DNA from 4 places in the Microbacterium sp. ZW T5_56 genome. Region 4 is predicted to be linked to each of the others. Evidence: predicted binding sites of a transcription regulator. Region 4 holds the regulator's gene; each other region holds the start of a gene.
What was found. Region 4 encodes LexA, which represses DNA repair genes until DNA is damaged. Its sites were predicted from a motif close to TCGAACANNTGTTCGA; they were not measured.
Positions count from the first base shown of each region.

Region 1: a site for LexA is predicted at 1,326-1,341, ahead of ACI3KU_RS18520 (DUF222 domain-containing protein). Genes of this name have one in related genera too.
Region 2: a site for LexA is predicted at 2,167-2,182, ahead of recA (recombinase RecA). Genes of this name have one in related genera too.
Region 3: a site for LexA is predicted at 1,412-1,427, ahead of ACI3KU_RS12580 (DUF222 domain-containing protein). Genes of this name have one in related genera too.

Region 1 covers NZ_JBJDRI010000058.1:12,038-15,281, forward strand. Annotated here, with positions in the region: gene ACI3KU_RS18515 (hypothetical protein) at 1-621, opposite strand, end outside; gene ACI3KU_RS18520 (DUF222 domain-containing protein) at 1,360-3,096, shown strand.
Region 2 covers NZ_JBJDRI010000048.1:14,264-17,507, reverse strand. Annotated here, with positions in the region: gene ACI3KU_RS17520 (regulatory protein RecX) at 1-264, opposite strand, end outside; gene recA (recombinase RecA) at 925-1,977, opposite strand; gene ACI3KU_RS17510 (ArsR/SmtB family transcription factor) at 2,222-2,842, opposite strand; gene ACI3KU_RS17505 (MFS transporter) at 2,934-3,244, shown strand, end outside.
Region 3 covers NZ_JBJDRI010000024.1:56,211-59,454, reverse strand. Annotated here, with positions in the region: gene trmB (tRNA (guanosine(46)-N7)-methyltransferase TrmB) at 1-33, shown strand, start outside; tRNA gene ACI3KU_RS12590 (tRNA-Arg) at 102-174, shown strand; gene ACI3KU_RS12585 (histidine phosphatase family protein) at 486-1,046, shown strand; gene ACI3KU_RS12580 (DUF222 domain-containing protein) at 1,464-2,996, shown strand.
Region 4 covers NZ_JBJDRI010000040.1:27,514-30,757, reverse strand. Annotated here, with positions in the region: gene metE (5-methyltetrahydropteroyltriglutamate--homocysteine S-methyltransferase) at 1-898, shown strand, start outside; gene lexA (transcriptional repressor LexA) at 962-1,699, opposite strand; gene ACI3KU_RS16325 (LysM peptidoglycan-binding domain-containing protein) at 1,949-2,356, shown strand; gene ACI3KU_RS16320 (histidinol-phosphate transaminase) at 2,607-3,244, shown strand, end outside.

The sequences.
Region 1 (3,244 bases), on a different contig from region 4:
GCACCAGGGGCAGGCAGGGACCGACACGACCCCGGTCAATCCGAACGCGTGGTAGCGCGGGTTCGCTCCATCGATCGTGACCGCATTGATGAGCGCTCCCTCACACCGTGGGCACCGGCCATCGGCTCGTCCCCCGATGGAATCGCCGACCGGTGATGCTTCGCTCCGTCGAAAGACGACCGCGGAGGGGAAGGTCAGGTCGTGTTGTGAGCCGTCGGTCGCCGGCTCCCAATCGGCCTGCAGCGCGTACACCTCGGGACCGACGTGCAGCTGCTCCCGCCAACGCGGCGGGTCCTGCTCCCAGGCGCGAAAACGCGCCGCAACGGCGTCGCCGCCGATGAACGCCAGGGCGTGCAGTGTCTTGCCTGCGGTCGCATCGGGATCCTTGAGGAGGGCAAGCAGTCGATCTCTGGTCGCGGGCGAAGCGTCCTTCAGGAAGAAGGACGGATGCTCCTCCGCCTGCGGTGCATCGGCGAAGGCGTGAGTATCAAGGTTGCGTAGCGCGGCGAGATTGACGGCCTCGGCGGACCACTCGGGCTTGGTGCGTGATCCGCGTCCACGGGAGTGCGGCGTTGCCAACTCCGCCAGGCGAGCCGCAGCCTGCTCCTGAGTCAGCGCCATGATCGCCTCGTAGCGTTGCCGCTGTGTGCACCGCCAGCATTCACCCCGGCCGAAGTGCGGTTGCCTGCAGGAAGGGCAGGATCGCTGCCTTCTCATCGCACCTCGGTTCTCTCGCGGCGGCGAGCATGCGCGGCAGTGTTGCGCGGGCGGGGGCTCTCGGCTCCCACTCGCAGACACCCTAGCTGGCGTTGTGGATGCGCGGTACTTCGGGTGGCGGGTGAGCGAGGCAGTGGTGTCTGCCTTTGTGCGGTCGGGGCGGTTGTTCCGTGGCTCATGGGCGGCGGCGAGGGGATGCGCGCAGGCGGCGAGCGGCCGTGCACGCTGCGGCGGCCGCGTGGCGGCGGTTCATGCTCCTGTGCGGCCGATGGTGGGAGATTGCCGGCGCCTGGAACGTTGGGATTTTGGGGTCTGGGGGTCTGGGGGCTGTGAGGCCCTGGAACCTGAGCCTGGGGACGAGACTCAGGTTGTGCCTTCTTCGGGACCCGAGGGATGTGTGTCGTGCGGGATTGTCGAGGGGGTGTGCGCTGCGGGGTTGCCGAACGCGTGCGCTGTGCGCGTTGTCGAGACCGCCATGCAGACTGATGCTCCGCGGGGCAGGTGTTCGTTATTTGGCTCCGGCACCCTGGCAGAAGATGTCGCGGTCGAGCCTGGTAGAGCGTCCGTACTTTCTCACGCATATCTCATGACATTCTCATTACAAACAGTCGAATATAGATTCGAAAAATGGGAGAATGAAGCATGGACACAACGGCAGCACCGACACCGCTCGCGGACGACACAACGAGCGCGTCTACCGTGGTGGATGTGTCGGCGATGCTGACCAGGATGTCCGCTGCCCATGCTGAGTCGCTGGGGAATGGCGACTTGGGCTACGGAAGCGACGTGGTGCATCGCAGTGCCGTCATGCATGGCAGTGCCGTCATGCATGGAGACGGCGCGGTGCCGGCAATTGATGGACCGGTGGGGGAGTTGGCGGGTTTGTTGGAGCAGGCTCGCCGGTTGCAGCGGGTGACGGCGATGTTGGCGGCGGTGCAGGCGTCGTTGTGGTCGCGTGTTCTGGCGTGGGCGATGGATGCGGGTTCGTCGGTGTCGCGGTCTTCGTCTTCGTCTTCGGTGGAGTTGGCGGTGCGTTCGGTGGCGGCTGAGTTTGGTGCCGCGTTGAATCTGAGTGATCAGCAGGTGCAGCGTCAGTTCAATGATGCGTACACGCTGGTGACGTGTTTCCCCGCGACGCATGCTGCTCTGGATGGTGGGTTGATCACTGCTGCGCATGCGCGGGTGATTGTGCGGGCTGGTGCGGGCATCGTTGATGATGTGGCGCGGGGCGCGTACGAGGGGGAAGCCGTGGTGCGGGCGCAGTCGACGACGACGTGGCGGTTGAAGGGCATGCTGGCTGAGGTGGCGGAGCAGGTGATGCCGGTGTCGCTGGATGAGCGTCACCGTGAGGCCCGGAAGGCGCGTTGCATCACTCTCACTGACGACAGTGACGGGATGTCGAATCTGTCGGTGTTCCTGCCGACGCTGCTCGCTCACGGTGCTGTTGACCGCATCATGAGCATGGCACGCACCATCAAACACGACCCCGACAATGCCGCCGCAAGTGACCACCCCGCCGCTCCTGATGCCTTCTCTGCTCCTCACGGCTCCGGCACTCCTGACGCCTCTGTTGTTACTGACGATGCGGGCGCCGCTTACGGCACCTCTGATGCCGCCGGCGCTGCTCACGATCAGAATGTGGCTGGTGCGGCCGATTCGACGCTTGGCGATCTTGGCGGTGTCAGCGGTGAGGCTGATTCGCGGACGTTGCAGCAGGTCGCGGTCGATGTGTTCTGTGATCTCCTGCTGGGTGCTGCGCCGACCACGACGTCGGATGCTGTCGCGGCGATCCGCGGTCGGGTGCAGGTCACCGTCCCGGTGACGACGCTCGCTGGGCTCACCGACACCGGTGCCATCCTCACCGGTGTCGGGCCGGTGGATGCCGAGACCGTGCGCGCCTTCGCTGCGCATCAGCCGGGCTGGGACCGCATCATGACGGACGCCGTGAGCAACGAGATCCTTGCCGTCGATCGGTACACCCCGTCCACGGGGATGCGCCGTTTCCTCGCCGCGCGTGACGAGCACTGCCGCTTCCCGGGATGTCGCCGCCCGGTGCACCAGTGTGACCTTGACCACACGCAAGCGTGGGAAGACGGCGGAGAGACCTGTATCGACAACCTCGCCCACCTCTGCCGCCGACACCACGTCCTGAAGCACAACTCCGCGTGGACCGTCGAGAACCTCGGCGGCGGGGTCCTGCGCTGGACCAGCCCCCTCGGCTACGAGTACATCGACACCCCACCACACCACACTGTGACGTTCACACCGCTCTCCGAGTGCGAATCGACCCTGGCAGGGGAACCCATCGCCGCCGGCGGTTCACGTGCTCCCGCGATACCGACCGGACCTGCCCTCCCGGACGCCCCACCGCCGTTCTAGGCTCACAGCGTGCGCGGCTCCGCCTTGCGACGCAATACGCCCCACCGTTGCACCTGACTGTCCCATCGCGCTCGCCCCTGACTTATGGTGCCCAGGTGCCCAGGTGCCCAGGTGCCCAGGTGCCCAGGTGCCCAGGTGCCCAGGTGCC
Region 2 (3,244 bases), on a different contig from region 4:
ATCGGAACGCGCCGCGCGATCAGTGCTGTCGTCGAACCGAGTGGGAAAACCACTCGACGCGGTTTCCCTGGCGGTGTCTTGCGTCGGTGCAGCTTCGCTCTCGCCGGTGTCGCGCCACCCACGCTGGGTCGGCAGGGCTACGGGCCGGCGGGGCCGTTCACCATCGGGCTTCAGGAGGTCCGACGCCCGCATGAGCGTCGGCGTGCTGTCGCGAGCGCCCGGGGTGACCTCGCCGGAGAGTCGAGCCGCATCGGCGTCGGCCATCCGCGAAGAGGATTCTGCATCGCCCGCGGGCCACGATGCGTCCGCCGTGTCACCGTGCTGCGAGGGGTTCGCTTGACGTTCGGATCGGTGCGTCCGGGCGGGTGATGCCGGGGCGTCCGCCCGCGAATGACCCGCCCCTCCTGCCGTGCCGGTGCTGGGCCCCGCGAGCGGCCGTCCGCCCTCTCCGTCGGGATCGATCCACCATCCATCGGCGTCATACCGATCGACGGGTCGTGCAGGGCGCGTGCCTCGCGGGGACGCATCGGTCGTAGCCCTCCGACGAGCGCGAACCACATCTTCGGCCGCAGAATCCTCGACCGGAGTGAATCGCACTCTTCTCGGAGCCGCCGTGTCGTGTGCGCTTCCGGTCAACCCGCGCTGAGCGCGCTCCGGCGCGCCACTCGAAGCAACCCCACCCGGATCGCTCTGCACCGGACGTTCGCCACTCGCCGACCGGGATCCACCGGCGTCGTCGGCATTCGCCGACCGGACGTCGGGCGTTCCCTCAGCGGAGTCGAACGGGTTACCCCGTTGTCCAAACAACGGGGTAACGGGGGCGAGGTGCTCCTCGCCCCCGTTCTCCGTGTCATCGATCATGAGTGTCGACAATCATGCTCAAGGAATCTCGTCAGAGATGCGTTCGGGATGGCATGAGCGGCGTTACGCCGACTTCAGCTCGGGCGCCGGTGCCGCCTGCGGCGCTGCCTGTTCCTTCGGCTGACCGATGCCCAGCTTCTCGAGAATCTTGCGCTCGATCTCAGCAGCGACGTCCGCGTTCTTGATCAGGAAGTTGCGAGCGTTCTCCTTGCCCTGACCGAGCTGTTCGCCATCGTAGGTGTACCAGGCGCCCGACTTCTTCACGATTCCCTGATCCACGCCGTAGTCGATGAGCGACCCCTCGCGGGAGATGCCGACGCCGTAGAGGATGTCGAACTCGGCCTGCTTGAACGGCGGAGCCATCTTGTTCTTGACGACCTTGACGCGGGTGCGGTTACCGACCGCCTCCGCGCCGTCCTTGAGCGTCTCGATTCGACGGATGTCGAGGCGGACGGAGGCGTAGAACTTGAGCGCCTTACCACCGGCGGTGGTCTCCGGCGATCCGAAGAAGACGCCGATCTTCTCGCGCAGCTGGTTGATGAAGATGGCGGTGGTCCTGGTCTGGTTGAGACCACCCGTGAGCTTACGCAGTGCCTGCGACATGAGTCGTGCCTGCAGACCGACGTGGGAGTCGCCCATGTCGCCCTCGATCTCAGCCTTGGGCACCAGAGCGGCGACGGAGTCAATGACGACGAGGTCGATGGCACCGGAACGCACCAGCATGTCGGCGATCTCCAGCGCCTGCTCACCGGTGTCGGGCTGCGACACGAGGAGCTGATCGATGTCGACGCCCAGCTTCTGCGCGTACTCGGGGTCGAGCGCGTGCTCCGCGTCGATGAACGCTGCGATGCCGCCGTTGCGCTGGGCATTCGCGATGGCGTGCAGAGTCAGCGTGGTCTTACCCGACGACTCCGGCCCGTAGATCTCGATGATGCGGCCGCGCGGCAGACCGCCGATGCCCAGAGCGACATCGAGGGCGATGGAGCCGGTGGGAATGATCTCGACCGGGGCACGCTCATCGCTGCCCAGGCGCATGATGGCACCCTTGCCGAACTGACGGTCGATCTGTGCGAGCGCTGCATCCAGCGCCTTCTCGCGGTCCTTTTCCGATGGCATGTCTTGCTCCTTCTGCGTGTTGTGCGGCTGCCCAGAGGCTGTCGTGTCCGAGGAACGGATCTCCGACAAGGCGTGTGGCCCGTTCGCCGTCAGTCACGCTACGCGGGGCCTCCGACATTGATCGAAGACGAGTGCGCATTTGTGAGCGGATCAGCGAGCGATTCCACCTGTGCAGGAGCTTACGCCGAGTCGAACACGTGTTCGACTCCGACACGTCGGCGTGTCGAACATTTTCCCGGCACGATCAGATCGTGTCGTCAGCCGCCAGCACCGCGAGGTCGTACGCGCGGACCTCGCCATCGGCCTCGATCCGCACGCCGGCAGGTCGGCGCTGTCCGAAATCGCGGATCGTCTCCTGCAAGCGCTCCGACAGCACGCCGAACTCCTCACGTGTCAGGCGAAGGGTGGCCGCCAGCGCCATCCCGCGCGTCTCGGGATCCTCCCCCGTGACGTACTTCGCGCTCCAGGCGCTCACGCGCTCCAGCAGCTCACGCTGCTCCGCGGCGAATACGGTGAGCACGGCGAGTCCGGCATCCAGATCCTCCGCCGGGTGCTCCGGGGAGCCGACGTCGAGCGCGCTCGGCACCAGACGCCACACGCGGTCCCGGCCGTCACGCGCCAGCTCCGGCGCCTCTTCGATCCAGCCGATCTCGCTCAGGGCGCGAAGGTGGAAGCTCACCTGATTCGCGGGCTTGCCCACGATGCGCGCCAGATCGGCCGCGCGACCATACCCCTCGCGTGACAGCACGCGCATGAGCTGGCGACGCAGCGGGTGCGCATACGCCTTCAGCTTCGCGGAAGTCATGTATTCCCGCTCGGCGACTCCCGCACCAGACTCACCTGCCGCCGACGTGCCCTCAGCCATAAAGCCAGCCTAGCGAGTCATACCCAATTCCGCACACATAATTGCGCACTTATACTTGCGCAACTACAGGTGCGCAATCTACGGTGATGCCATGAACGATTCCCTCCCCGCCGCGGGTACCCGCGAGTCCGCAACCACCGCGGTCATTCCGCTGCACCGCACGCCCTACCCGTTCTGGCTGGTGAGCGACACCGGGAGCGGGGTGTCGATGAGCATGCTGTCCTTCGCGATGCCGCTGATTGCTCTGATGATCACGAACTCCCCGGCGCAGGCGGGGGTCATCTCGGCGATCACCGTGGTGGTGCGCATCTTCGCCACCATGCTCGGCGGCGTGCTCGCGGATCGGCATTCCCGTGGCCGCATCATGGTGATCGGGGGCATCGCCAGCACGATCCTCTCCGC
Region 3 (3,244 bases), on a different contig from region 4:
GACCTCACCTACCGGCGCCGATCCCGCGCCTGAGTTGCGCCGCGCCCGGGGTTCGCCGGCGTCGGGAGGCATCCTGCCTCGGTGATAGGCTCGTGCGGTACGCCTCTGTAGCTCAGTGGATAGAGCGCCGGTTTCCGGTACCGTAGGTCGCAGGTTCGACTCCTGTCAGGGGCACAACGAGACCCCGAAGTACTTGATTTTGTCAGGATTTCGGGGTCTTTTTGTCGTCCTCGTGGCGAGGGTTCAGTGGGCTGAGCCCTGGCGCGGTGGTGCCGGACAACCTGACTCAGGTCATGAGATGCGCCGGGGGTCGATCTGTACCCGGCGATGTCTGCGGTCCTCGGGGGCCTCACCGCGATGGTGTCGATCGTCGACGCGCGACCGGCGACAAACTCTCGGGCCAGGAAAACAGTGACAAGCGTCACCCGGGTTCACGTGCGCACGGGGGCGTGTGTTCGCATCGGTCCCGGGGGAGAATGGTCGCGATGGAACTCAACGCGACCCGACTTGCCCTTCTCCGCCATGGGCAGACCGACTGGAATCTGCACGATCTGCTTCAAGGGTCGAGCGATATCCCGCTCAATGACACGGGTCGAGCGCAGGCTCGGGAAGCGGCGCATCTGCTGTCCGATGTTCGGTGGGATCGCATTGTGACGTCCCCTCTGGCGCGGGCCGTGGAGACCGCGAGGATCGTTGCGGAGGAGTGCGGTGTCCTGGACATCGACATCGATGACGCGCTGGTCGAGCGCGATTACGGCGGGGCGGAAGGGCTCACACGCGAAGAGGCGACCGCGCGCTGGGGGCAGGATTGGCCGGGCGAGGAGTCGTACGAGCACCTGACGGTGCGTGCCGTTCGGGCGGTTGATGCGGTCGCGCAGCGATACCCGGGCGAGAATCTCGTGCTGGCAACCCACGGCACCCTCATCCGCGCCTTCACGGACGCCGTGGTGGGGGCGGCCACCATCAAGCCCGATAACGCGCACTCGGTGCGCTTCCTCGGCAGGTCAGGGTCATGGCGCGTGACCGCGGGGCTCAACCTGGTCTGACTTAGCTCCGACGCTGTCGGCCTCGGGACCGGTTTTCGTCCTGCACCGGGCGGTCCGGTGGGGGTTTCGTGCGGATGTCGTTGGTTGCCAAGCGGGACGCCGCACGGTGCCTGACGCTGCGAGTGGGTCGTGTCCGTCGCGCAGGACGTCAGGTGGATGCCGCGATACGCCTGACGCCGTTGGCGAAAGCCGTGTGCCGGGCTACGTCGCCGATTGGGAGGCGCCGATCGCACACGGGCGAGTGTCGGCTGTGTAGGGACAGGTGCGATATGACCCGAGGCTCCGCGGCCTGGGCATCCCGCGGCTGGCACCTGGAACGATCGTTGATTCGTCGATTGGGATGTTATCCACAGATCGCCGCTTTGTCGTATCTGTGTTCTATAGCTCTGTCAGTCTTGGTCTATGATATTAGAACGCATGACGGTGAATCCCGGTGAGCATACTCTGCCTCACAGTGGACCCGACGTCGTCGCTGATGCTGGTGTCGGCTCGCCGCGTATCGCTGCTCGGCGTGGTCGGGCGACGGGGAGTGCCCCGGATGCTGGGGTGGTGCGGGCGTATGTGGAGGCGATTGTCGCGTTGACGCGTTCACGAGCGGCGTCGGATGCGTTGGAAGCGGTGTTGTTCGCGGATCTCATCGAGCTCTCGGGCGCGTCCGGTCGCTCGTCTGATGCGGATCTGGAGTTGCGGTCTCTCGCGGCGGAGGTGGGTGCCGCGATCCGGGTCAGTGACCGCACGATCCAACAACGCATGTCTGACGCCTATCAGCTCGTCCACGACTTCCCGACCGTGCATGCCGCGTTGTCGTCGGGTGAGGTCACGTCGGCGCACGTTGATGCGGTGCTCGAGCACGGGCTCCCCGTGGAGGCTGGGCCCGCAAGGGACGCCTACGTTGAGCGTGCTCTGGAGCTGGCGCGGGCGGAGTCCCCGAACCGGTTGCGGCGCATGCTGCGCCGCATCGCGGAAGAGGTACGCGACATCAGCATCACGGAACGCCATCGCGAGGCCAGCCGCGCCCGCACCGTCTGGGTCACCGACGACCAGGACGGCATGGCCACCCTGCACGCCCTCCTCCCATCCGTGCTCGCGCACGGAGTGAAGGACCGGTTGGATCAGATGGCCCACGCCCTCCGCGCCAGCAATCGGGCAGCCAGAAGCAAGGGTACGGGCGGGGGCGGCGGCTTTGGCTCGGGTGCTCGTGTGGGCTCCGGCGGAGATGTCTGGATCTCCATAGACGCCGGCGCCGTCGTCGATACCGGCGCGAACGCTGACGCTGACGCTGCTGGGTTTCACGATGTGCGGACGGTGGATCAGATCCGCGCCGACCTCCTCGCCGACCTGCTCCTCACCGCCACCCCTGACAGCGTCGACACCGCCATCGGATCCATCCACGCCACCATCGCCGTCACCATCCCCGTCCTCACCCTCCTCGGACAAGACGACACCGGCACCGAACTGGACGGCATCACCCCCATCGACGCAGACACCGCCCGCGTCCTGGCCGGCGGTCAGCCCGGGCTAGACCGAATCCTCACCCACCCCATCACCGGCGCCATCCTCGCCACCGACCGATACCGACCCACAGCCGACATCAAACGCTTCCTCACCCACCGAGACCAACACTGCCGACACCCCGGATGCCGCGTCCCGATCCGCTACACCGACATCGACCACAACCACGACTGGGCCAACGGAGGAAAGACCGACATCAGCAACCTCGCCCCACTCTGTCGCCGGCATCACACGTTGAAGACCAGCGCCGACTGGAAGCTCACACCCCACCCCGACAATGACGGCACCGTCATCTTCCACACCCCCGCCGGCTACACCCACACCGAGAACCCACCACCGCCCCACACCGTCACCTTCACACCCACCCCTGAACACGACGGCAGTATCAATCCGACATGCGACCACAGCGGGAACACTGACGACGCACCACCGTGGTGACTGGAACGCGGAGCCTGTGTCTCCTAGACAGTTCAGAACGCGTCTGGACTATCCGAAATGCGGCGCAACCGTCGGGCACCACGTGGCGCAACCGTCTGGCACGGGTCTCAACCGTCGGAACGTGCCTTGACGGTCGGGAATGTGCTTAACGGTCGGGAATGTGCTTGACGGTCGGGATACGCCTCGACTGTCCGGAGCAAAGCCCGATCATCGGAACAAGGCCCGACCATCCGGAACGCGCCTCGATC
Region 4 (3,244 bases):
GGGCTTCCTCCGCGACGAGATCTCTCGCGTGATCGACCTCCAGCACGACCTCGACATCGACGTGCTGGTGCACGGCGAGGCCGAGCGTAACGATATGGTGCAGTACTTCGCCGAACTGCTGGACGGCTTCGCCGTGACGCAGAACGGCTGGGTGCAGTCGTACGGCTCGCGTGCAACGCGTCCGTCGATCCTGTGGGGCGATGTGTCGCGTCCGGCCCCGATGACGGTGCGTTGGGCCGAGTTCGCGCAGTCCCTGAGCGAGAAGCACGTGAAGGGCATGCTCACGGGACCCGTGACCATCCTGGCGTGGTCCTTCGTCCGCGACGACCAGCCGCTGGCCGAGACCGCGAACCAGGTCGGTCTCGCGCTGCGCGACGAGATCACCGACCTCGAGAACGCCGGCATCAAGATCATCCAGGTGGACGAGCCCGCCCTGCGCGAGCTTCTGCCGCTGAAGGCCGAGGACCAGGCGCCGTACCTGGATTGGTCGGTGGGCTCCTTCCGTCTCGCGACGGCCGGTGCACACAACGCGACGCAGATCCACACGCACCTGTGCTACTCGGAGTTCTCCGTCGTGATCGACGCGATCACGGCGCTCGATGCCGATGTCACCTCGATCGAGGCGGCGCGCAGCCGCGGCGACGTGATCGACGACATTCGCGACTCCGGCTTCCCGCACGGCGTCGGCCCGGGTGTCTGGGACATCCACTCGCCGCGCGTGCCGTCCGTGGAGGAGCAGCAGGCCATCCTGCAGCGCGCCGTGGACGTTCTGCCGCACCAGCTCGTGTGGGCGAACCCGGACTGTGGTCTGAAGACCCGTGGCTACGACGAGACGGTGGAGTCGCTGCGCAACCTGGTGGCGGCGACGAAGAACGTCCGTGTCGGCATCAGCGCCTGACCTGGCAAACGCCCGAGGCCCCCGGATCTCAGATCCGGGGGCCTCGGGCGTTTGGTCGCGGGGTCAGATGGCGCGGAGCACGGCGACGACCTTGCCGAGGACCGTCGCCTCATCACCGAGGATGGGCTCGAACGCGGTGTTGCGGGGGAGGAGCCAGGTGTGGCCGTCGCGACGGCGGAAGGTCTTGACCGTGGCCTCGCCGTCGAGCATCGCGGCCACGATGTCTCCGTTGTCGGCATCGTTCTGCACGCGCACCACAACCCAGTCACCGTCGCAGATGGCGGCATCGATCATCGACTCGCCGTTCACCTTCAGCATGAACAGCTCGCCCTTGCCCACGAGCTGACGCGGCAGCGGGAAGATCTCCTCGACCTGCTGGTCCGCCGTGATCGGCACACCGGCTGCGATCTGTCCGACCAGCGGGACCAGTGCCGCATCGCCCACCGGGGTCATCGCGTCTGCGGGGTTCTCGGCGGCCGTACCCGGCAGATCGATCAGCACCTCCATCGCGCGGGTCTTGCCCGGATCGCGACGCAGGTATCCGCTGAGCTCGAGCTGGCCCAGCTGGTGCGTGACGCTGGACAGTGACTTCAGGCCCACCGCGTCACCGATCTCGCGCATGCTCGGCGGATAGCCGTTGCGCGCGATGGAGCGCTGAATGACCTCCAGGATGGCGAGCTGCTTCTCGCTGAGACTCCGACGGCGTCGGGTACCGGTGCGTCCGGTGCTCTCCACGGGGCGATCGGAGCCTGTCGCGGGGCCGCTCTCCAGCGTGGTGTCGGGGCCGGATGCCTCGCTCATGTCCTTGCTCCTTCGGGCGAAAACGCCAATGTCGGTGGTCCGTGGTGTGCTGTGCGTATCGAAACCGTATCCGAGTTTCGAGTGATCCGAGGACTTTTGTTCGAGCGTGTCGCTGATTTCGATCAGCCGGGATTCGAAAAACGGGTTGACGGATTCGTACATCGAACATATATTCGGTACGTAGGTTCGCATCCGGCCCTCCCGGCCGAGGCCCGGATGCGAACCATACCGAGAGAGGGAGGACAGAACATGAGCACCATCAGCATCGCCACCGGCATCACCGCCTCGCCGGCACCGCGTTTCACGTCGGCATCGTCGTCGCAGACCTCGCCGCGCACGCGTCTGCGCATCACCGCGCGCGGTCGTCGCGTGCTCACCTTCCTTGCGAGCCTTCCGCTCATCGCGGTGATCGCGGTCGCTGTCCTGAGCGGCGGTTCGGCGATCGCCTCTCATGAGGCCGGTGCCCCGGCGGGCACGTTCACGAACATCTCCGTCATGCCCGGCGACTCACTGTGGAGCATTGCCACCACGGTGGCACCGGAGGCAGACCCGCGTGATGTGGTTGCCGAGATCTCTCGCCTCAACAACCTGCACACGGACGCGCTGTCGGCAGGGCAGACGCTCGCGATCCCGAGCTCCTATTTCGACGCTGAGTAGGTATCAGACCTGAGGAGTTCGCACGCTGGGGCGTGCTCGCCGGCACATGCGTCGGCATGGCCCCGGGGTGCGGTCCCTCGTCCAGATCCAGATCCAGCCGGTCCGCGCCTCTTTCTCTCTCTCTTGCGCGGGCCGGCTTCGTCGTTTCTGGTGTCGTCGGGAGGGGCCGAGCGTCTGATGGTGGGGAGCCGTGTCGGATCATGACAGTTCCGAATCGGCGCCACGGCCCTTCGCGGCCTAGCATGGAGCGGTGACTGCCTCTCTCGGTGACCTTCCCCTTCGTGATGATCTACGCGGGATGACGCCCTACGGCGCCCCGCAGGCTGCTCTTCCGGTCGCGCTCAACGTCAACGAGAACACGCATCCGATTCCCGATGACGTGGCAAGCGGGATCATCGATGCCATCTCGCTCATCATCCGCGACGTCAACCGCTACCCGGATCGTGAGTTCACGGCTCTTCGCGAGGGGTTTGCGAAGTATCTCGGTCACGGCCTGAGCGCCGACCAGATCTGGGCGGCAAACGGGTCGAACGAGGTCCTCCAGCACATCATGCAGGCCTTCGGCGGGCCGGGACGCACGGTATACGGCTTCGGCCCGACCTACTCGATGTACGGTCTCCTCGCTCGCGGAACCGGTGCGACGTGGGCGGTGGGGGAGCGCGGCGCGAACTACACCCTGACGGCCGAGTCCGCCGCCGCGCAGGTCCGCGAAGCCGCACCCGACATCGTGCTGCTCTGCTCGCCCAACAACCCGACCGGAACGCCGCTGAGCTTGGACGTGGTCGAAGGGGTCTACGACGCCACGGACGGCATTGTCGTCGTCGATGAGGCGTACGGGGAGTTCGCGCCGCATGACCAGCCCAGTGCCTTGACGCTCCTCGAAGGGCG